Regions from separate parts of the Ferrovum sp. PN-J185 genome, predicted to be linked through region 1. Evidence: riboswitches for the same ligand, from Rfam matches in the RefSeq annotation. Region 1 holds a riboswitch; the other holds the start of a gene.

Evidence for each region. Region 1 has a riboswitch for cobalamin ahead of FV185_RS07850 (TonB-dependent receptor domain-containing protein). Riboswitches for the same ligand answer to the same signal wherever they lie in the genome.
Region 2: another riboswitch for cobalamin. It lies ahead of FV185_RS07575 (ribonucleoside-diphosphate reductase subunit alpha); the one in region 1 lies ahead of FV185_RS07850 (TonB-dependent receptor domain-containing protein).

Annotation. Positions count from the first base shown of each region.
Region 1 is NZ_LQZA01000004.1:18,047-29,471, reverse strand. Features, by position in the region: gene FV185_RS09815 (hypothetical protein) at 1,002-1,136, shown strand; gene FV185_RS07855 (3'-5' exonuclease) at 1,184-2,107, opposite strand; cobalamin riboswitch at 2,189-2,383, shown strand; gene FV185_RS07850 (TonB-dependent receptor domain-containing protein) at 2,524-4,416, shown strand; gene FV185_RS09895 (DUF1289 domain-containing protein) at 4,428-4,613, shown strand; gene FV185_RS07845 (exonuclease domain-containing protein) at 4,555-6,012, opposite strand; gene FV185_RS07840 (peroxiredoxin) at 6,019-6,558, opposite strand; gene FV185_RS07835 (oxygenase MpaB family protein) at 6,752-7,654, opposite strand; gene FV185_RS07830 (hypothetical protein) at 7,719-7,958, opposite strand; gene FV185_RS07825 (TIGR02450 family Trp-rich protein) at 7,958-8,182, opposite strand; gene FV185_RS07820 (sulfite exporter TauE/SafE family protein) at 8,175-8,972, opposite strand; gene FV185_RS07815 (ArsR/SmtB family transcription factor) at 8,972-9,307, opposite strand; gene FV185_RS07810 (efflux RND transporter periplasmic adaptor subunit) at 9,442-10,473, shown strand; gene FV185_RS07805 (efflux RND transporter permease subunit) at 10,485-11,425, shown strand, end outside.
Region 2 is NZ_LQZA01000003.1:285,696-297,120, reverse strand. Features, by position in the region: gene FV185_RS07600 (CvpA family protein) at 1-141, shown strand, start outside; gene purF (amidophosphoribosyltransferase) at 209-1,732, shown strand; gene FV185_RS07590 (O-succinylhomoserine sulfhydrylase) at 1,738-2,910, shown strand; gene FV185_RS07585 (LysR family transcriptional regulator) at 2,902-3,807, opposite strand; gene metE (5-methyltetrahydropteroyltriglutamate--homocysteine S-methyltransferase) at 3,906-6,200, shown strand; cobalamin riboswitch at 6,253-6,446, shown strand; gene FV185_RS07575 (ribonucleoside-diphosphate reductase subunit alpha) at 6,543-9,332, shown strand; gene FV185_RS07570 (ribonucleotide-diphosphate reductase subunit beta) at 9,355-10,500, shown strand; gene FV185_RS07565 (UDP-2,3-diacylglucosamine diphosphatase) at 10,516-11,241, opposite strand; gene FV185_RS07560 (peptidylprolyl isomerase) at 11,251-11,425, opposite strand, start outside.

The DNA of each region.
Region 1 (11,425 bases):
CAAACTCCTTTCATGTTAACACTCTTAATGAAAGTGTCCGTTTTATTGAGGGAAGCCCAAGTTATCGTTTTTACTCAAAACGTGCACTTTTATAATGAAATTGTGCATTTGTGATCGTTTTTGCACGTGACATCTTCTTTTCTGTCCGAAAAACGTATACAAATTTCGGACAGAATAAGCTTCTACAGAAGTTCAAAAGTGACTGTGGACTTTTGCGTCAAGTTGAACGATTCACCTGACAGCAGAGAAGGGCGCCAGAATATGTACTGGATTAGACCGGAATACACGCTTTATCACTCAGTCTGATAATAAGTTTCAATCTTTACTTTCAGGGTGATAAACTTTTTTCATGCTTGCATCTTCAAAGCTTTCAATGTCAACAAGTCGATACATTACGCGACCACAAATTTTCAAATAGGCAGGTCCGATGCGATCGCTTCGCCAACGCTCTAAAGTAGCCTCGGCTACTTACCACCGTACAGAAAGTTGTTTTTGGTTTAAGGAATGACAGCCATCGGGATTTCCTTTTTGGCTGGTTAAAAACCAATGAACGCTTCTTTAAAAAGTGAAGTCAAGTTGTTGTGGGCTATGACTCGATTGTGATTTACGGAATCGAACCCCCGTCCGTAATTTTTCATGAGCTTTTTATAAATAAAAAAACCACCCTCCAAGCCTTGAATTCATTGGACTTTGCGGCTTCCTACTAAAACCGGGAAGCCCTATTAATGGTCTTTCTTGAATCGTTTGCTGTTGGCGGCGACCCCACCGCCAACAACACCGATTTCCTCCCCCCGTTAATGATGTAGAGCCTGATGGAGACCCTCAAGGCCTAGAGCCATTATCTACCGGTATTCCCTGTCAAAGACTGATAACAAACAATTGTTTTTGTACAAGATAGTATTGAAACAAAATGCAACTAATTACTTTAACTTTTTGAAAATATTAGTGTAAAATTCAATTAAGTTGTTGTTTATTTATAATTATTATTTAGGGAGCTAATTATGAAGTATATTCTTATCTTGCTTGTTATTTTAGTTGCGATTTTCTCAGCCTACATGTTAAATAACAATGCAAAAGCAGCCTCTTTAACTCCAGGCAGCCATCAAGGCACTACTCAAATTAGCGTAAGCCGATAATTACAAAGTAACCAGTTTTAAAAGGATGTGATAAATCACATCCTTTTTTATTGCCTTAAAAATCTCTGCATAATATCTTTAAGCGGTTTATATCTTTCTCTGGCTGTTAAGGGAGTAAAAACAGGGTTTCTACAACCAGCCTCTTTTAGAAATTCAAGTTCGCTATCTAAATCCTCAGTTTGTATATACCAAGATTTTTTGATTTCGCTTGATCCTTCAAACCATTTATATCCTCTGGCTTTAGCTAAATTTTTATTATCAAAGGGAAGGTCGATGGCTTGTATGTGCCATAATTTTTTTCTGGCTGAATTGATTAATAAAGACAAAGCGGTAGTACTCATGTCTGGGGTGGATTGACTAAGTAACATCATTAACATGTCTACGTCAGCACGAGCACGATGTGCGTCATGAAACAAATTAAAACGAAAACCCAAATAATCTAATTTACTACTTTTAGTTGCCCAAAGATCCCAAGGGATTTCATGAAGCGAACAACCAAAATGCATTTGACTAAATAGTGGATAGCGCGCCTCTAAAAATCCTCTATCAAAACTGGCGTTATGGCAAATGATTAAACTAACCCCGTCTAGCACTTTATCAATTTTATTTTCATCAATTTTTTCCCCTTTTACCATGTCATCACTAATTCCAGTAAGTCTTGTCACTTCATGAGGGATGGGAAACTCAGGATCCTCTAAGCTATCGTATCGACTAATTACTCGGTATAAATGCCCACTATTTTTACCATACTCACAAGTAGCAATTGATAAATCTATAATACGATCACCTTCATCAACTTTTAATCCTGTGGTTTCTGTATCAATAACTGCAAGTCGCCCAATCGGTTCATCTGACGGTGCGTTTTCAAATTGATGAAAGTCAGTTATGTTTAGTCGTGTCAAAACACGATAATTAGAATCGGCTTTTACAATTTCTAATGCGCTATTAATATCCACAGTAATTACATCCAAATAAACAATAAGTTATTGTAATGAGTTTTTATTAGTCTTGGATTAATAAAAAAATAATTTTTTACTTTTTATCTTTTTTGGTAATATGTTTGAACTTATGGTGCTCATTTAATTATGAGTTAAACGGGAAACACTAACCAAACGTGTGCTGCCCCCGCAACGGTAAGTGAATGTAAAGCTTTCTTTACTACGGACTTGATACCACTGTATTTTTTATGGGAAGGTAAATTCCTTAAGTTCACTAGCCCGGATATCGGCCATAAGATGGTGGAGTAACGCGGACGGGGACCTTCGCTGATACTGAGTGAACAGCCTTTCCCATTGTCTTCTCATTATCTATCGATTTGTCTTTTTAATCCCATACTCTTTAAGAGACTAAGGTCACGTGGGCGTGACTGATTGCTTAGGGATTTATTATGTTTTTTTCTACTCGTACTCGTTTAGTAAAGAGTACTCAATTAATTTCAAGTTTTCTTTTGTTGATAGTTAGTTTTAGCTCTATCGCTGATACGCAAAACAATAATTCTGTACAAATTGATCCTGTCATAGTGACAGCTGATATGATACCAAAGCCTAGCTCACAGGTTATTCAAGATCATCTTTATATTAGTAATGAACAAATTCGCGCTGCAGGACAGCAAAGTTTAGCTGAATTACTTCAGCAACAAGCGGGTTTTCAAGTTGCCACTTTCGGTGATGCTGGGAATACTGCTTCTGTTTTTACACGTGGAACAAACGGTAATCATACTTTGTTGTTGGTCGATGGCGTACGAGTTGAGTTGACTAGTACTGGAGGAGGTATTTGGAACTCAATACCTTTATCCATGATTGATCATATTGAAGTCATCTATGGGCCAGAGAGTATATATTATGGCGCTGATGCTGTTGGTGGTGTTGTTCAAGTTTTTACAAAACAAGGAAATGGTGCCCCATCGGTAAGTGCAATGGCCGGTTATGGTAGTTATGGAACCAGCATGTCTCAAGCATCGATAAGCGGTTCTACTCAGTCAACACATTCTGTTAAATATTCTTTTGGTGTCACACAAGAAAACTCCTCTGGGTATAACACGGTGTCACAGGCGAATCCTTATGGCTATGTGACTGGAGCAACTGGCTATCAAAGACAAGGAGCCTATGGGACATTAAGTGAAATGATAGCCCAAGGTCATGAGATCGGAATTCATTTTCTTGCTGTTAGGGATTCTTATTTAAGTCCTAATAGCGGTGAGTTTGATAAATCACAAAATAATACGACTAATTTATCGTTTTTTACTCATGATCAAATAACTTCAAATTGGTATAGTAATTTTACTGTTGCCTATAATGCCAACTTTTTTCAATACTTTACGATAGCAACACCTTCTAATGACAATACTTTTACGCCGTCATATGATTACAAGTGGGATAACAATTACACTTTTGGTTTGGATTCATTGCAAGTTATTGCAGAACATCGTTCACAATATTTGAATGGTCAGTTTACTCCTGCATATGATTATTGTACAAATTGCTCATTAAATCTAAATCGAAATATTGATTCTTTAGCAACTATTTATCACTTACATAGTGGGCAGCATTCCCTAGATGTTGGGGTTAGAGCGGATGGATATTCAGGTTATGGAAGTAAGTTAACTGGGAGCGCTACTTATGGATACCAAATTACAAATTCCATTAAAACTCATTTAGGAGCTGGTACCGCATTTGCTGAACCCACTTTTTATGAACTGTATTATCCAGGATATCAGAACCCTAATTTGGCACCTGAATACTCAAAAAATATTGAATGGGGTATTAACTATGATGATCATCACCAATCTTTTGGTATAGTTTTATATCAAAACGATATTTCAAACTTGATTCAAGCTGATCCTAATACATTCATTTCTTATAATATAGGAAATGCGAAAATTCAAGGCGCCACAATTTCAGCTCAAAAATATATTGGATCATTTAATTTCCATGGCTCAATGGATTTTCTAAATCCGGTTGACCGTAATACAGACTTAGTATTACCACTAAGAGCTGAAGAAGTTGGACGTGTAGGAGTTGATTACGCATTAGAAAAGCTAAAATTAGGTGCTAATTTAATTGCTTCAAGTAGACGTTACGGTGCAGAATCACTTTCTGCTGGGTTGAGCCAGCCAATAGGTGGTTATCAAATGTTTAGCCTAAATGGTTCTTATCAAGTTACTAAACAATGGTCTTTATTTGGACGTTGGGATAACGTAACCAATATGCCGTATCAGTTACAGTATGGTTATAACACACCAGGATCCAACGTGTTTTTTGGTGTTCGCTACGATCAATAACGAATATAGTTATGATTCCATCACCTTGTATTAACGTATGCCAAGTAGATCCCCCAACGGGGATTTGCTTGGGTTGCGGGAGAACAATTCAGGAGATTACTAACTGGGTTGTATTAAAAGATGAAGAAAAAGAACGTGTTATTCATCAATCACAGATTCGTCTAGATAATCTTCTGTTTGGTGATGAATCGAATTAGTATTTGGTAAGACAATGATCTCTGATGATTTGAAAATAAATTTGATGAGTATTTTGTAAACATCATAATCAAAAATCACCTCTCTTCGAGAACTATTGGCCTCCAATGCATCTTGATAGGAGCTATATGTTCCAAAGTATGCCCATTGATCAATGAGATGGAAATCTGAATAAGAATGGTTGCTTTCTTTAATGACTATAGCGTTAGCCCATTTCCAATTTTGCAATCTTATTCTTTCAAGAGCCATTTGAACTTTTAAATCATGATGGACCATGTCTTCCTTGCCACAACATGCTCCATGACATTTGTTAATTTGCGCTCTAAAACAGGCTTTCCCTTTTACATGCTTATCTATGCCAAGAACGGCTAGGCATAGTCCATGAGCATCTGCGATTGCTCTTAATGTATCAAGTGCTTTTTTGCGAGTTTGAAATACACCAAAATAATTGTCTGATTGTGAAAAATTAATTTCATCAGTATTTTTAATTTCTAATATATTTTTATCATGTACTGTATTCCATTGCCAAGAGCACAGTTGCTGTTGACGTCTGAGTCGATGATTATGTATGGGATTTAACTCTTTAATTAGTTTTGCTTCAAGTAATAGGGCACCTAGTTCACCAACGGTATTATGATGTTCGATTCTTTTTATTTGTTGAGAAAGTCGTAATTCTTTGTGGTGTTTATGATCTGAATTGAAATGGGATAGGACGCGTTCTCTTAAATTGATACTTTTCCCTATATAGATTGGTAAATCATTTTCCCCATAAAATAGGTATACCCCAGGACTATCAGGTAGCGAGTCTATTTCATATTCATCAACTCCTGGCGGTAGAGAGGGCTTTTTTGTTACTTTTTGTATTGCTTGTGTAAGCAGTTCTTCTGAGAAATTTTCTTTTACATGAGTAAGAAAATAAGCTACAACTTTGGCATCATTCAACGCTCTGTGACGATCTGTTATGTCGATTCCCAGTCGCTCAATAATGCTATCAAGATTATGTTTAAAGTGGTGTGGATAGAGTTGTCTTGATAAACGAACAGTACATAATGTGTTTTCTTTGAAATAAATGCCACATTTCAAAAACTCTTGTTTTAAAAAAGCGTAATCAAAACGTACATTATGTGCTATAAAAACTTTATCTTTTAAAATCGTTAATAATTCATCTGCAATATCTGAGAATAATGGAGCTTCTTGTACCATTTCATTTGAAATTCCTGTTAACCGACTAATAAAAGGAGGGATAGGAGTCTCAGGGTTGATTAGGCTATGCCATTCACGACTTGAGCCATTTGGGAGTAGTTCTACAATACCAATTTCTGTAATTCTATCTTTGAGTGGATTTGCTCCAGTTGTTTCAAGATCGATACAGATTAGATTGTTCTGCCAAAAACGGCTCATTTGCATTTATTTTTGATTAACCAATTGATTTAAGTCAGCGATAACCTCTTTGGGATTCTCGCCAGCGTCAACGCTTTCATATACTTTTGCAATTTTTCCAGCGGGGTCAATGATAAAGGTGTTTCTTTTGGCTATTTTATAACCAAGAAGATTTCTTTCTGAACCATATGATCTTGAAATACTTCCGTCTTTATCAGCTAACAGAGGAAAGGGTAAATGATGATTGGCTGCAAATTCAGCATGACTTGTAGCGTCATCAATACTGACACCTATTACTACTCCTCCTAATTTTTTAACTTGATTGAAGTCATCTCGATAGGCACACGCTTCTGTGGTGCATCCTGGAGTCTCATCTTTGGGGTAAAAATAGAGCACTACCCATTTACCACGATAATTAGACAAGCTTTGTAATTGGTTGTGTTGGTCTATCACTTTAAAGTCAGGTGCCATTTGTCCTACAGTGGGCATGTCATTAGCTGAGGCTGTTCGTGAAAAGAGAAGACCTAAGCCAATTAAAGTCAATAACGACATTAGAATTAATTTCATGTTTTTCTCCAATTTATAATTCATCAATTATTTTAACTAACAGTTATTTCAAGGTTCTTTATCAAATTCAATATCAATGAGCAGTATTTAAATACTAAACTTTCATTTTTATTTATATTATGACTGTCATTATTTCATACTCCGTAATCTAAGATTGCTTTTGTACAGGGAGAATGTTTTAAAAATTTTCTGCTTATTTATATGAATAAGGTATGTTTATTTTGAGCCATGGTGCAGTCATTCCTAACCGCTGATAGGAATGAGCCGCTATTCCATTTCTAAGTGCATAACGTACCGGTTTTGCTATTGCTAATATGGTTGCGTCTAATAATTTTTTTTGTATCAACGTGGGTGGCATAATGCCTATTAGAGGATAAACCCAATTAGGTAAGTTGTAAAAACCTGCTTTTACGATTAAAGATAATAGTGGTTTACCTAATAGATGTGTTGGAAAGTGATGAAGTAAATCAATAACTGTTTCAACACGTTTTGTCATTCTTAATTCTTGGCGATAGATATTAATTGTTTCTATAGTAGATGACAGAGTAACGGGTAAATCTGTTCCTCCTAATAAATGACCAATTTGAGCAATTTCTAAAAAATATTGGTTTTGTTTTGAAATACTCATTTGAGGGTCACGGTAACGAAGGTGACTATTTAGAAAACAAAAGCTTTCTGTAATATGTACCCATTTTAAAAGATGTGGGTCATTAGCTTGATAGCTTATTCCTTGGTCATCAATACCCGTTACCTTGTCGTGAATCCGTTTGACACGTTCAATTGCTGATAAGGCCATTTCTGTCGAGCCATAGGTGGTTGCTGCAATAAATTGAGCCGTACGCCCTAGACGACCTGGTAAATTCTCTTTGAATGTTGAATGATCCCACACCCCTGCCATTGCTTGCGGGTGAAGTGCTTGCATAATTAGAGAGCTAATGCCGCCGATCATCATACTAATAAAATCAGCATGTACTTGCCAGATAACACTATTTGGACCAAAAAGACCTGGATCACCTGGAGGAATAAGATAATCTTGAACAGTTGTCGATGATTTGACTGTTCGTCTTATTGATTGACGGATTATTTCATCCCACATAAACCATATCTTACTAAACTCTAATTTATGATAGAAAGAGATTCGAGTAATTAGTTCCCAGTAACTATTCTTTGAGCTTATTTATCGATGTAATTGCTGCCGAAAAAATAGGTTCTGTTAATCCGAGAGAATCTTTAATGAATTCTCTATTGTTTTCTAAAAGAGAGAGTACCTCGGGTACTGTTGAGCAATGTTCAAGTTGAGTTTTTATTTGTAATATTTTAGGTAGATGCCAGAGAGAAGGAGTTTTGTTACTTTGTTGAAAAGCCTTTTCTAAAATTAATTTAATCTGTTCTTTTTGCATTAACGCCATCCTGGTAGCCAGTTATCAGTGTTTTTTAATTCTTGCCAATCCATTTGCCATTGACGGTGATTAATTAACGCTTCCATAACTATTTTGTCTGGTATTAAATGGTCTTTGTCTATGTATATGACTTGAATAACCATATGATGTTTTTCTTTATTAGTGGGGTAAACCGCTGTCCATTTACTAAGTAGCAGTTTTTTACTATTAATATTGTTAGCCATGATGATGGATTAATTGTACAGTAAGACTAATAGCACTGATTAAACAAATCATACTAAAGAGTCGTCTCAGAATTATTTCATTAATTAAAGGAGCGATTATTCTACCTATTGCCATTGTGATAAGTGCGCCAGCTAAAAAGGGAACAGCAAGCTGACGATTAAAATTACCCATAGCACTCCATTGTAATACGCTTCCAGTTGAAACCAAGGCAAGGACCATTAATGAGGTGGAAGTCACTGAGTGTACATTTAGTGGAGTATGTTTTTTTAAAGCAGGAACCAATACAAAGCCACCGCCAACACCTAATAAACCAGATGTAAAACCAAGTAGTATCCCTAATTTACTCATTGTCATTAGACATTTAAAATCCCATCGAAAACGACCTGTTTGTTGATCAATTTGGCAGGGGAAGTCTTTATCAATATTAAGGTGTTTAATAAAAGCGTAACGATAAGCTTGGTAAAGTAAGAGTAAGATAAATAAGAGTTTCAAAACCGCTTTTGGAATAAGTTGAGCAGTTTCAATACCAAAAGGAGTAATAAGCAAGCCTATAGCAGTAATTAAAAAAGCTGCACGATAACGTACGATTCCTTGTTTTAGTCCTATTATCATGCCGATCCATGATGCAGCAGCAACGCCTATTAAAGACAAAGGAGCGGCTGTGACGACATTCAGATTTAAAAAGAGAACGAGTAAGGGGGTAGCGATAATACCACCACCTGCACCGGTTAGCCCTAGAATAAGCCCTGTTGTGCCACCAAGTAGTGCGGTGAGAATTACTAGTTCCATCAGTTAGTTGTTGAACAAACTGGATTATGATTGGTTTTACAAAACTGCTCTTGAAGTGTTTGCATGACCGCCAGTGATTCGTTGCTAGAGATGGAGTAATAAATGAATTTACCATCACGCCTGGTTTTTACTAACCCTTCTTCACGTAATACGCCAAGTTGCTGTGAGAGGGTGGGTTGCTTAATATCAAGCGAGTTTTCTAATTCACTGACGCTACATTCTCCTTCAGCAATTTTACAAAGTAAAATTAAGCGATCAATATTAGACAATACTTTAAGTAGTTGTGTGGCTCTACCTGCCGCTTCATACATCTGTCCGAAATCGATTTTGTCCATATTCTTAATTTTACCCTTAAAGAAGAATTTGAATAATGATTATAGTAGTTGACAGTATAGCAAAAAACATTATATAAATGTAAATAATGTAATTTAATATAATATATTTAAGTAAAGTGATTAGGGAGTAATTAATGCAAAAATTTAATAAAATTAGAGGGTTAGCTTTTTTAAGCTGTTTATTTCTCTCATTTTCAGTCCTTGCAGACACCCAAAATCATAATAATAACGGTACCTCACTGAACCCGTTTGATGCTCAAATTGAGTCAGTTAATCATGCCGATATAGCAGCACAAGTATCAGGTAGAGTGACTAATATAAAAGTGACCGCTGGTGAAAAAGTAAAAGTAGGTCAAATTCTATTAACTCTCGAATCCACAAGTGCACAGCAACAAGCAATAGCCAGTGAGGCACAAATAGCCGCAGCTAATGCTGATTTAGAATTGGCACAAAAAGATTATCAAAGACAAGAGGCGCTGTTTAAACAAGATTACATAAGCCAAGCAGCTCTTGATCGTGCGAAAACAAAGTTAGAAGCAGCCAAAGCTCAAGCTAGAGCCACCTCATCTTTAGCTAAGTCTGCTAGAGCGCAGTCTGATTTATATGTTATAAAAGCCCCCTTTTCTGGTGTAATAGCTGAAATACCAGTTAATCTAGGTGATATGGCTATGCCAGGTAAAATACTGGTAAGTCTTTATGATCCCGAGCATTTACGTGTTAGTGCTTCAGTTCCAGAAAGAGCAGTAAATAAAGAGTTAACTGTTAAACAATTAAAAATTGAAGTTCCTTCTTTAACTCAACAGGAACATTGGCTTAATCCTCAAACTCTTCATTTATTCCCAACGGTGGATAGTCAATCACATACGGTTTTATTACGTATAAATATTGATCGTAATACCGCAGATATCAAACCAGGTTTGTTTGCGCGTGTATGGTTACCAACAAAATTATCTGTGCCTAATCGTATAGTAGTTCCCTTAACTGCCATTGTAGAACGAGGTGAATTAACTGGTGTATATGTTAAAAACGAAAAAGGTGAACCTCTATTAAGACAAGTACGATTAGGTCGTCAGTGGGGTAATGAAGTTGAAGTGATATCAGGATTAAGTTCTACAGATGGATTAATCGAAAATGCCCAATCTCTCTCATTTAAAAACGGTCAATGAGGGACGAATAAATGACTAAACCACTTGGACTATCAGGACGAATAGCACATTACTTCCAAAGTGCACAAATTACCCCGTTACTGGCATTAGTTGCATTATTACTGGGTATTTTTGCCTTAATTGTAACTCCTCGTGAAGAAGAGCCACAAATCAACGTCACCATGGCTAATGTGTTAATCCCATTCCCTGGTGCCTCTGCTAAAGATGTCGAGCAAATGGTTTCTACTCCAGCAGAACAAGTGCTATCACAAATCCAAGGTATTGAACACGTATACTCCATTTCTCGTCCTGGTATGTCAATTATTACAGTGCAGTATAAAGTAGGAGTCCCGCGGATTGAGGCATTAGTTAGGTTGTATGATACGGTTAATGCTAATGCAGACTGGCTCCCTTCAGGTTTAGGGGTATTACCACCCATCATTAAACCAAAAGGAATCGATGATGTTCCTATTGTGGCTTTGACTTTATATAGCAAAGATCCTCATATTGGCAGTTATGATTTAGAAAGAGTTGCACATAGCATTGAGGTGGATATTAAACGTGTGGCGGGCACCAGAGAGGTTAAAACTATTGGTGGACCTGGACGTGTTGTAAATATACAAGTTGATGCGGCTCGATTAAACAGCGCAGGCCTTACTATAAGTGATTTACAAAGAACATTAGCCTCTGCAAATGTGGGTGCACCTTTAGGTCATTTATTAATTAATAATCAATCTATTCAATTAGAAACAAGCAACTTCCTAACTAATGCCCAAGACGTGTCACAGTTAATTGTTGGGGTACATGGAGGACGTCCAATTTATTTAAGTGAAGTAGCTCAAATAAATGATAATCCTCCCATTGCTCAGCGTTATGTGTGGTATGGCAAACATAACAATAACGTATCAGAGGAATATCCTGCAGTAACAGTCTCCGTAACAAAAAAACCCGGAGAAAATGCTATTGATGTTGC
Region 2 (11,425 bases), on a different contig from region 1:
TTGATCATATTGGCAGGGTTTACCTTACTGCCACAACAGGCTGATTGGCAAACTTCTACGAGTGTTAAGATAGGGCTGTGGGGTGTGTCTCACTTGAAACCTTATCTTCCTCAAGATGTAGCGCAATTTTTTCATTTTTAGTACGTAAATGTGCTGAGTGGAGTAGAATATTAATTCTTCAGAAATAATCTTCGGAGTGTGATTTGGTATGTGTGGAATAGTGGGTATTGTTGCAAAAACTCCAGTTAACCAGTTGCTCTACGATGGTTTACAACTTCTACAGCATCGTGGTCAAGATGCAGCAGGGATTGCTACAGCAGATGGCAGTACCTTTCACATGCACAAAGGGTTAGGTTTAGTTCGTGACGTGTTTCGCACAAGAGACATGAGAAGTTTAACGGGAAACATTGGTATTGGCCATTGCCGTTACCCTACAGCGGGTTCAGCCAAATCCTCCGCAGAAGCACAACCATTTTATGTGAATTCGCCTTTTGGTATTGTATTAGGACATAACGGCAATCTCACCAATTCAGATGAATTAAAAGAAAATTTGTTTGCTCTTGACCGTCGCCATGTCAATACAAACTCTGATTCAGAGGTGCTACTTAATGTACTCGCTCACGAACTTGATGAAGTAGCGAAGGGAAGTCGACTCACCCCCAGTGAAATTTTTTGTGCAGTATCAGGGGTGCATAAACGTTGTCGTGGCGCCTATGCTACTGTCGCGTTGATTGCAGGTCATGGTTTATTGGCTTTTCGTGATCCTTATGGTATCCGTCCTTTGGTGATTGGTACACATATGACAGCAGATGGGCCTGAATATATTTTAGCCTCAGAGAGTGTTGCGCTTGATGCGTTAGGTTTTAAACTATTACGTGATGTTGAACCCGGTGAGGCAATCTTTATTGATGAGTCAGGAGTATTACATCATCAACAATGTGCGCTTAATCCTGAAAAATCCCCTTGTATTTTTGAATACGTCTATCTGGCTCGCCCAGACTCTGTTATTGACGGTATTTCAGTTTATGAAACTCGTTTACGTATGGGCGAGAGTTTAGGGCAAAAGATTCAACACACCGCACCACACTTGAATATTGAAGTGGTGATTCCGATTCCTGATACCAGTCGCCCAAGTGCGTTGCAATTAGCACAGAAATTGAATGTCCCCTATCGCGAAGGGTTTATTAAGAACCGTTACATCGGTAGAACTTTTATTATGCCGGGACAGGCTGAAAGAAAAAAATCAGTCAGACAGAAGCTTAACGCCATTGGAATGGAGTTTGAGGGTAAAAATGTATTATTAGTGGATGACTCGATTGTTCGTGGTACCACTAGCCGTGAGATAGTTCAAATGGCCCGAGACTGTGGCGCACGTCAGGTTTATTTTGCCTCAGCAGCTCCTCCTGTACGTTTCCCGAATGTATATGGTATTGATATGCCAAGCCGTACGGAGTTATTGGCTACCGGACGTACCGATAAAGAAATTGCTCTAGAAATCGGAGCAGATGCTGTGTTTTATCAGGACTTAAATGACTTGATTCGTGATGTGAAGTCACAGGCTACCAATATTGAACGATTTGACTGTTCATGTTTTGATGGGTGTTATATTACAGACGATGTGACTCCTGAGTATCTGGCTAAGATTGAGTCTGCTAGAAAAGACGGGGAAACCAACGCTCAAAAAAAAGTTAATCAACTTGATTTAAACCTCACTATCGCTGAAACCGCTTAACTGCTATGACAGAACCCTATGATTTAGAAACACTGGCTATCCGTTCAGGAATCCATAGAACACAATTTAATGAACATGCTGAAGCATTGTTCATGACTTCAAGCTATATTTTTGATAATGCTCAGCAGGCAGCTGATCGTTTTCAGAACAAAGAACCTGGTTATATTTATTCACGTTTTACCAATCCAACTGTTAACGCTTTTCAAGAACGATTAGCTGTCATGGAAGGAGGGGAATGCGCTATTGCTACAGCCAGTGGTATGTCAGCGATACTTACCACCATGATGGGCTTGTTAAAAGCAGGTGACCATGTGGTGGTGTCACAAAGTATTTTTGGTGCTGCTGTTCAGTTATTTACTAATATCTTAGCGCGTTTTGGTATTGAATATACGTTTGTTCCTCTGTCTGATATTAACGGTTGGAAACAGGCGATTAAATCTAATACACGGCTTTTTTATCTTGAAACTCCTTCTAATCCCACTATGGAGTTGGTGGATATTGAAGCGTTATCTGAGGTGAGTAAAAACGCCAACATTCATCTTGTGGTAGATAATTGTTTTTGTACTCCCATACTACAAAGGCCACTTTTACTGGGGGCAGATATTGTTATTCACTCAGCAACAAAATATATTGATGGTCAGGGAAGAGTGTTAGGTGGAGCCATTGTGGGGTCCAAAGCGGTATTAATGGATGGAATTTATTCTTTTTTAAGAACTGCTGGCCCCAGTTTAAGTGCGTTTAATGCATGGATATTGTTAAAAGGGCTCGAAACGTTAAAACTTCGTGTGGAAGCTCAATCTCATGCAGCCCTTGAGCTTGCTAAGTGGCTATCTGATCATCCTCATGTGGCTCGTGTGTTGCACCCAGGATTAAGTTCTCATCCACAATATGATTTGGCTAAAAAACAGCAAACCCATGGGGGGGCGGTGGTTAGTTTTGAAGTCAAAGGTGGGCAAGAAAAAGCGTGGAAAGTAATTGATTCTACTCAATTAATTTCTATTACTGGTAATCTTGGTGACACCAAGACTACCATTACTCATCCAGCAACCACCACTCATGGCAGAATAAGTGCAGAGGCACGTAAGCTTGCAGGTATAAGTGATGGTTTAATTCGTGTTTCGGTAGGATTAGAATCCCTTGATGATATTAAACTCGATTTAAGCCGTGGATTAGATTGATTGCTTATCCAAACGGCTTAATTGGCGAGCAATCGTAAAAAAAGAGTTAACATAGGGTATTGATAGGTCTTCTTTACGAATACCTAAATGTATTTTTTTCATGATCCCCTTTTTGCCTAACTTAACTAATGATAATTGAAGTTTTGGCACATATTCTAATGCCAACCATTTCGGTAGTGCTGTAACTCCTCTTCCATTGGCTACCATTTGTAAGATAATGTCTGTGGTTTCAACAGTCTTGTGTTTGCGAGGCATGATACCTGCTGGCATTAGAAATTGATTGAAAATATCTAATCTTTCAACACTCACAGGATAGGTAATGAGTGTTTCGTTGTTTAGATGTTCTGGGTCAATAAACGGATAATGTGCCAGCTGATGATTATTGGCAGTTACCAACACCTGCTCATAATCAAAGACAGGTTCAAAATACAGTCCCGATTTATACAGAGGATCAGGAGTTACAAGGATATCTATCTCATAACTGAATAGGGCGCCCATTCCCCCAAACTGAAATTTTTGTTTCACATCTACATCCACATCAGGAAGTGATAGTAAGTAGGGGGAAACAACTTTTAATAACCATTGATAGCAGGGGTGACACTCCATGCCAATATGTAATGTCCCTCTCTCCCCCTGTGCGTATTGACGCAATTGATTTTCAGCCATAATGAGTTGAGGTAGCAATCGGTTGGCGATAGACAATAAATATTGCCCTGATTGGGTAAGTTGCAACTGTTTTCCTTCCCTAATCCACAATGTTGTACCCAACTGCTGCTCTAGTTTTTTTATTGAGTGACTTAGAGCTGATTGAGTTAAATGTAATTGTTTGGCGGCAGCAGTTAGCGAGCCACATTGGTCGATTTCTTTTAATATAGCTAAGTGGATACGCTCTAACATATATGAATAAATTTCATTTATTTCTGAAAAAATACCATTTTACTTCATAATTAATTTTATCCAAAATAGTATTTTTTAATAGATAGATTGGATAAAAAATGGTTACAACGCATAATCTTGGTTTTCCTAGAATTGGTCGTCACAGAGAACTTAAGTTTGCTCTTGAGTCGTATTGGCAAGATGGGTCGTCCTTGACTGATCTCATTGCGCTTGGTAGTCATTTAAGACAACAAAATTGGCAGCATCAGGCAGCACTCGATTTTATTCCGGTTGGAGATTTTTCCTTTTACGATAATGTGCTTGATATGACGTTTTTACTGGGAAACTTGCCTGAACGAGTTAAGGAGTTTCAGGGGCATGAGTTAGATAATTATTTTCGTCTAGCACGAGGGCGCTCAAAACAAGCACATCATAATGATATCGGGTGTTGTTCAGGCGTTAAGGCAGGTGAAATGACTAAATGGTTTGATACTAACTATCATTATATTGTTCCAGAATTTACCCGCCAGACCACTTTTGAGTTAAACCCAACAAGAATTTTAAATTTTATTCAAGAAGCAAAACTATCTCATCAAAATATCAAACCAGTAATTATTGGTCCTGTTACTTATTTGGCTTTAGGTAAGGCCAAAGATGATATAAATAAGTTAGATCTGCTTACAAAACTGTTACCAGTTTATGGTGAATTACTTGAACTGTTTATTAATCACGGAATTGAGTGGGTACAGATTGACGAACCCATTTTAGTCACTGAACTTAATTCTGAGTGGCAACATGCCTTTAATATGGCGTACCATCATTTAAAGTTTAGTAAGATAAATATTTTAATCGCTACTTACTTTGGCCAGTTAAAAGATAACTTACATTTAGCCACTAATCTTCCTGTGGCAGGCTTACATATTGATGTTTCTGATAATAAGGATGAGATTATTCCTGTTATTAATTTATTAGCACCTCATAAAATACTTTCTTTAGGCTTAATTAGTGGGAGAAATATTTGGCGTTCAGATTTAAATAGTATTCTTGATTGGTTAGAGCCTATTGCAAAAGAGCTTAAGGAGCGGTTATGGATTGCTCCTTCATGTTCGCTTTTGCACGTTCCAGTGGATTTGGCTAGTGAGGATAAAATGGATGAAGAAATTCGTAGTTGGTTATCCTTTGCTATTCAAAAAATAGAAGAAATTAGATTGTTGGGGAGTGCTATTAACCAGGGGCGTGCAACAGTTCAAGATCAACTAGATATAAATAAAGCAGCTATCGAATCACGACAGTCATCAGATCGTGTTAATAATAGACAAGTTCAAGAGAGAGTAAAAGCTATTCACTCCAATATGGGGCAGCGTAAAAGTAGCCATTCAGTACGTGTCATTAAACAGAATACCATATTAAATCTACCAATTTTTCCAACTACCACTATCGGTTCTTTTCCGCAAACAAATGAGATTCGATCTATTAGAAAGAAGTACAAGTTGGGTGATATCTCTTTTACAGATTATTCATTAGCTATGAAAAGTGAAATAGAGCGCTGCGTAAGAGAGCAAGAGCGTATAGGGCTTGATGTACTTGTTCATGGGGAACCTGAACGAAATGATATGGTTGAATATTTTGGTGAGCAATTGAACGGCTATGTATTTAGTCAAGCAGGATGGGTGCAGTCCTATGGCTCACGCTGCGTTAAACCACCCATCATTTATGGCGATATTAGCCGAGAAAAGGTCATGACTGTAGAGTGGGCTGTCTATGCTCAGTCACTCACCGATAAGCCAATGAAAGGAATGTTAACTGGCCCTGTGACCATGTTAAATTGGTCATTTGTTCGAGATGATCAGCCACGTTCCACCACCTGTAGACAACTTTCATTGGCACTGAGAGACGAGGTTATTGATTTAGAACGTGCTGGTATTAAAGTAATTCAAATAGATGAAGCAGCTTTAAGAGAGGGACTCCCTCTACGCAAAGCGCTATGGCAGGATTATTTATCTTGGGCAATAGAGTGTTTTAGAATTACTGCCAATGGTGTAGAGGATGAAACGCAAATTCACACTCATATGTGTTACTCCGAATTTAATGACATTATGGAGGCGGTGGCGAGAATGGATGCAGATGTTATTACCATTGAAACGTCACGTTCAGATATGGAATTATTAGACGCCTTTGACCATTTTAACTATCCCAATCAAATTGGTCCGGGCGTGTATGACATTCATACCCCCAATACCCCAAATAGTGTAGAAATTACTCAGTTAATGAAAAAAGCCGCACAGCGCATCCCATTACATAATTTATGGATTAATCCTGATTGCGGCTTAAAAACAAGAAAGTGGGATGAGGTTATTCCTGCCCTTGAAAATATGATGAAAGCAGCTTATGAGCTCAGGCAGAACATGAATTAACAAATATTTAACACAATATGTTGTGTTTTTTGTTGACTTTTACCCCGAATATTGTGTTTAATAGCTAAACGGTTTGTAAGAGTAGTTCTTACAATTAAAAGGGAACAAGGTGTGATACCTTGGCTGCCCCCGCAACTGTAATTGGCGAGTACTTTCTCCTTTCTATACCACTGGATAACTCTGGGAAGGTTTGAGTAAGTATTAGGACCCAAAAGCCAGGAGACCTGCCGTATTTCTAAACAACAAAAAATGGGGCGGGGTGTCCTCTGGTTGAATAATTTTGTTATTCCTTGTTTGCTTACGCAAAAACCACAGTCATCGCGCCTACCTTAGGGAGGCTAAGTGGATACCAATATTTCTCAAGATGTAAATCTAGAACAAGCTGCTAATCTTTATCAAGTTGTTCGACGTTCGGGTGATGTGGTTAGTTTTCAGGCAGATAAAATTAATGTTGCAGTACATAAAGCATTTATCGCTGTACATGGAGAAACTGCTCAACTGTCTAGTTCTGTAAGGCAACAGTGTAAACAGCTTACTGAACAAGTCATCTCTACTTTGCTGCGTCGTCAACCTCTAGGTGGAACAGTACATATTGAGACCATTCAAGATCAAGTTGAATTGGCATTAATGCGTTCAGGTGAGCATGATGTGGCTCGAGCTTATGTGTTATATCGCGAAAAACGTGCTCAAGAACGCGCCAAAACCCAACCATCTCATGATGTAACAATTCATGTTAAGGAGGGAAATAACACAAAACTATTAGATATCGATTGGTTAACAAGTATGGTAAGTGAAGCGTGTCATGGTTTGCATGATGTTGAGCCATCACTCATCGTTAACCAAACTTTACGCGATTTATATGATGGCATTTCATATATTGAATTAGAAAAAGCGTTAATCATGTCTTCTAGAAGTCTCATTGAACGTGAGCCTCAATATAATTATGTCACTGCGCGATTATTACTTAAACAAATTCAGCGCGAAGTATTAGGACAGACTGCCAATGATAAAGAGGTTGAATTATCTACTCGACAATATTTCAGTCAGTTTATAAAGAAAGGCATTGAAGCAGAGTTATTAGACCATAAGTTAGCTGAATTTGATTTAACCATATTGGCTAACGCCATTGATATCAAAAGAGATCGTCAATTTGGTTATCTCGGTTTACAGACATTATATGATCGTTACTTTTTGCATATTAATGAACAACGCATTGAACTACCGCAAATCTTTTTCATGAGAGTGGCGATGGGGCTAGCTCTTCAAGAGATTAACCGTGAGGAGAAGGCCATTGAGTTTTATCATCTACTCTCATCCTTTGACTTTATGAGCTCAACTCCAACCTTATTTAATAGTGGAACCAAACATTCTCAATTGTCCTCTTGTTACCTTACTACGGTACAAGACGATTTAAATAGTATTTTTGACAATATAAGAGAAAACGCACTACTACAAAAGTATGCAGGCGGTCTTGGTAATGATTGGACACCTGTCCGGGCTTTGTCTTCACGTATAAAGGGAACCAATGGTAAAAGCCAAGGGGTGATTCCCTTTTTGAAAGTAGTTAATGATACTGCTGTTGCAGTCAATCAAGGTGGGAAGAGAAAGGGTGCTGTGTGTGGATATCTTGAGACTTGGCATCTTGATATCGAAGAATTTCTTGATTTAAGAAAGAATACTGGGGATGATCGTCGACGTACGCACGACATGAACACCGCCAATTGGATTCCTGACCTATTTATGAAGCGTGTTGATCAAAACCAAGATTGGACGTTGTTTTCTCCGTCCGATGTGCCTGATTTACATGATAAGTATGGTAGAGCATTTGAAGAAGCGTATCTGCGTTATGAGAGTAAGGCTGACAGCGGTGAAATTACTTTGTTTAAGAGGGTGTCTGCAGTTCAATTATGGCGTCGAATCCTGTCTATGTTATTTGAAACAGGTCACCCATGGATTACTTTTAAAGATCCCTGTAATATTCGTTCTCCCCAGCAACACGTAGGTGTAGTACATAGTTCTAACTTATGTACAGAAATCACACTAAATACATCAGACACAGAAACAGCAGTATGTAACTTAGGCTCGGTTAATTTACTACAACACATCAAACCAGTTGACGGAATATTGACCGTTGACGAGGAGAAGTTAAGAAAAACAATTAAAACAGCAATGCGTATGTTAGATAACGTTATTGATATTAATTTCTACGCAGTAGCAAAAGCGAGAAATTCTAATGTACGACATCGTCCTGTTGGACTAGGTATTATGGGTTTTCAGGATATGTTACACGCTATGCGTATCCCATATGCTTCAAATCAAGCTGTTGAATTAGCTGACTCAACAATGGAACAGGTTTGCTTTTACGCTTATCTGGCGTCAACTGAGTTGGCAGCTGAACGTGGAGCTTATTCTAGCTTCAAAGGAAGTTTATGGGATAGAGGTATATTGCCACTCGATACGCTTACTATGCTGGAACAAGAGCGTGGTGGATATCTTGAAGTTGATCTCAGTACTCGACTGGATTGGTCAATAGTAAGACAAGCTATTGCACAACACGGAATGCGTAATTCTAATTGTGTGGCTATTGCCCCTACTGCAACCATTTCAAATATTGTTGGTGTATCAGCAAGTATTGAACCTGATTATCAGAATCTCTATGTAAAATCCAATCTCTCAGGCGAATTCACTGTTGTTAATGAGTCATTGGTTAATGATTTAAAACAAAGAGGATTGTGGGATGAGGCGATGATTGCGGATATCAAATACTATGATGGCTCATTAAGTCAAATAGAAAGAATTCCGCAAGATTTAAAAGAGCTATACGCCACAGCCTTTGAGGTTGATCCCAAATGGTTAATTGAAGCTGCTGCACGCCGACAAAAATGGATTGATCAGGCACAATCTCTCAACCTCTATTTTGCAACACCCAGTGGAAAAAAACTAAACGAAATCTATGTCTTGGCATGGTTACGTGGTTTGAAGACAACCTATTACTTACGTTCATTAGGTGCTAGTGCAGCAGAGAAATCTACTGGACAAGGAGGGGAACTCAACGCAGTTAAAATTCAACCGCAAGAAACGGAAATCAAACAGTGTTTGATTGATGATCCCACCTGTGAAGCTTGCCAATAATAAAATTAAAAGGACTATAATAATGCTGGTATTTGAAGACGAAATTCAATTAGGTAATCAAATTAATTCAGATGTAAAAGAAGTAAATCAAGACCATGTAGCTGTCAACAAACCTATTTTACATACTGCTGCAAATCAGTCATCTCACACAGGACGTGTAGCTGTGGCTGAGAAAAGAGCCATCAATGGACAAACAGATGTGAACCAACTGGTTCCATTTAAATACCATTGGGCCTGGGAGAAATACCTTGCAGGCTGTGCAAATCATTGGATGCCTCAAGAAATTTCAATGAGTCGCGATATCGCGCAATGGAAAGAAAATGGGGTATTGTCAGAAGATGAAAAATTAATTGTTAAACGTAATTTAGGGTTCTTTGTTACAGCTGACTCTTTGGCTGCCAATAATATTGTATTAGGTACTTATCGCCATATTACTGCTCCTGAATGTAGACAGTATTTGTTAAGACAGGCTTTTGAGGAGGCGATTCATACTCATGCCTACCAATACATTGTTGAAAGTTTAGGATTGGATGAATCTGAGATTTTTAATGCTTACCATGAAGTGTCGAGTATTCGTGAAAAAGATCAGTTTTTAATACCTTTTATAGAAACCTTAACCAATCCTGATTTTAAAACAGGCACACCTGAGGCAGACCAGCAACTTCTTTTATCATTAATTGTATTTGCCTGCATGATGGAAGGATTGTTTTTCTATGTTGGTTTTGTACAGATTTTAGCATTAGGGCGTCAAAATAAAATGCAAGGTGCTGCAGAACAATACCAATATATTCTGAGAGATGAATCCATGCATTGTAACTTCGGGGTGGATTTGATTAATACAATCAAATTGGAAAACCCCCATTTATGGACTGAATCCTTTAAGAATGAAGTGAAAGAGTTAATGCAAAAAGCGGTAGAACTGGAATACCGTTATGCAGAAGACACAATGCCGCGTGGGGTATTGGGTTTAAATGCACACATGTTTAAAGAGTACCTCCGTTTCATAGCCAATCGACGATTACAGCAAATTGGTATTGATGCTTTATTTCCTGGAGCAACCAATCCTTTTCCTTGGATGAGTGAAATGATTGACTTGAAAAAAGAGAAAAATTTCTTTGAAACTAGGGTAACTGAGTATCAAACAGGTGGTGCCTTGTCTTGGGATTAATAACTGTTTAATAACTTATAAAGTGACGGCCCGACAGCCGTCACGATCGCAATATAAGTAACCAGCTTTTTGATTGGTCCAATCGGTTAAAACCCAACGCTCACATTTATGATCGTCGATATGGTAGACATGCCGTGCTGGTCGATGAGTATGGCCATGGATAACGCGAGGATAATCATTCTTCCTAATCAATTCCATAACAGCCTGTGCTGACACATCCATTATTTCCATGGTTTTCTTTTTCTTAGCATCAGTGCTCATATTTGTTGCATCCTGAGCCATTTTGCGTCGTTGTTCGATGGGTAAGGCAAGAACTTGTTTTTGCCATTGTGGAGAGCGGACTTGTTTGCGCCATTGTTGATAATCCACATCATCGGTACACAATTGATCACCATGTGTCAGGATGGTTCTAACACCATAGAGTAAAACATCTGTTGGGTCGGTGATTAACGTTGCACCTGTTGCTTGGGCAAATTGATTACCAATCAGAAAATCACGGTTGCCGTGCATGATAAAGAGCAACGTTCCGGAATCTGTTAATTCTTTTAAAGCAGAAACAATTTTTTGATTAAAAGTTGATTCTAGATCATCATCTCCAATCCAACTTTCAAATAAATCACCCAAAATATAGAGAGATTCAGCTTCTCGAGCAGGACCTGCTAGAAACTCAAGAAAACGCTTACGTAATGTAAGCGTTTTGGGTGATAAATGAAGATCAGAGATGAACAGACTATGTTGCACGATCGTCTCTTATTCTACCGTTGCAGAGAGAATAACAACATCATCTTTAGGTACATCAGCATGGCCTGCACGATTCCCTGTGGCCACTTTTTTGATTGCGTCAACTACAGACTGTCCTTCAGTAACTTGTCCAAATACACAATAGCCAAAGCCATCAGGGGTGGCTGAACGGAAATTGAGGAAG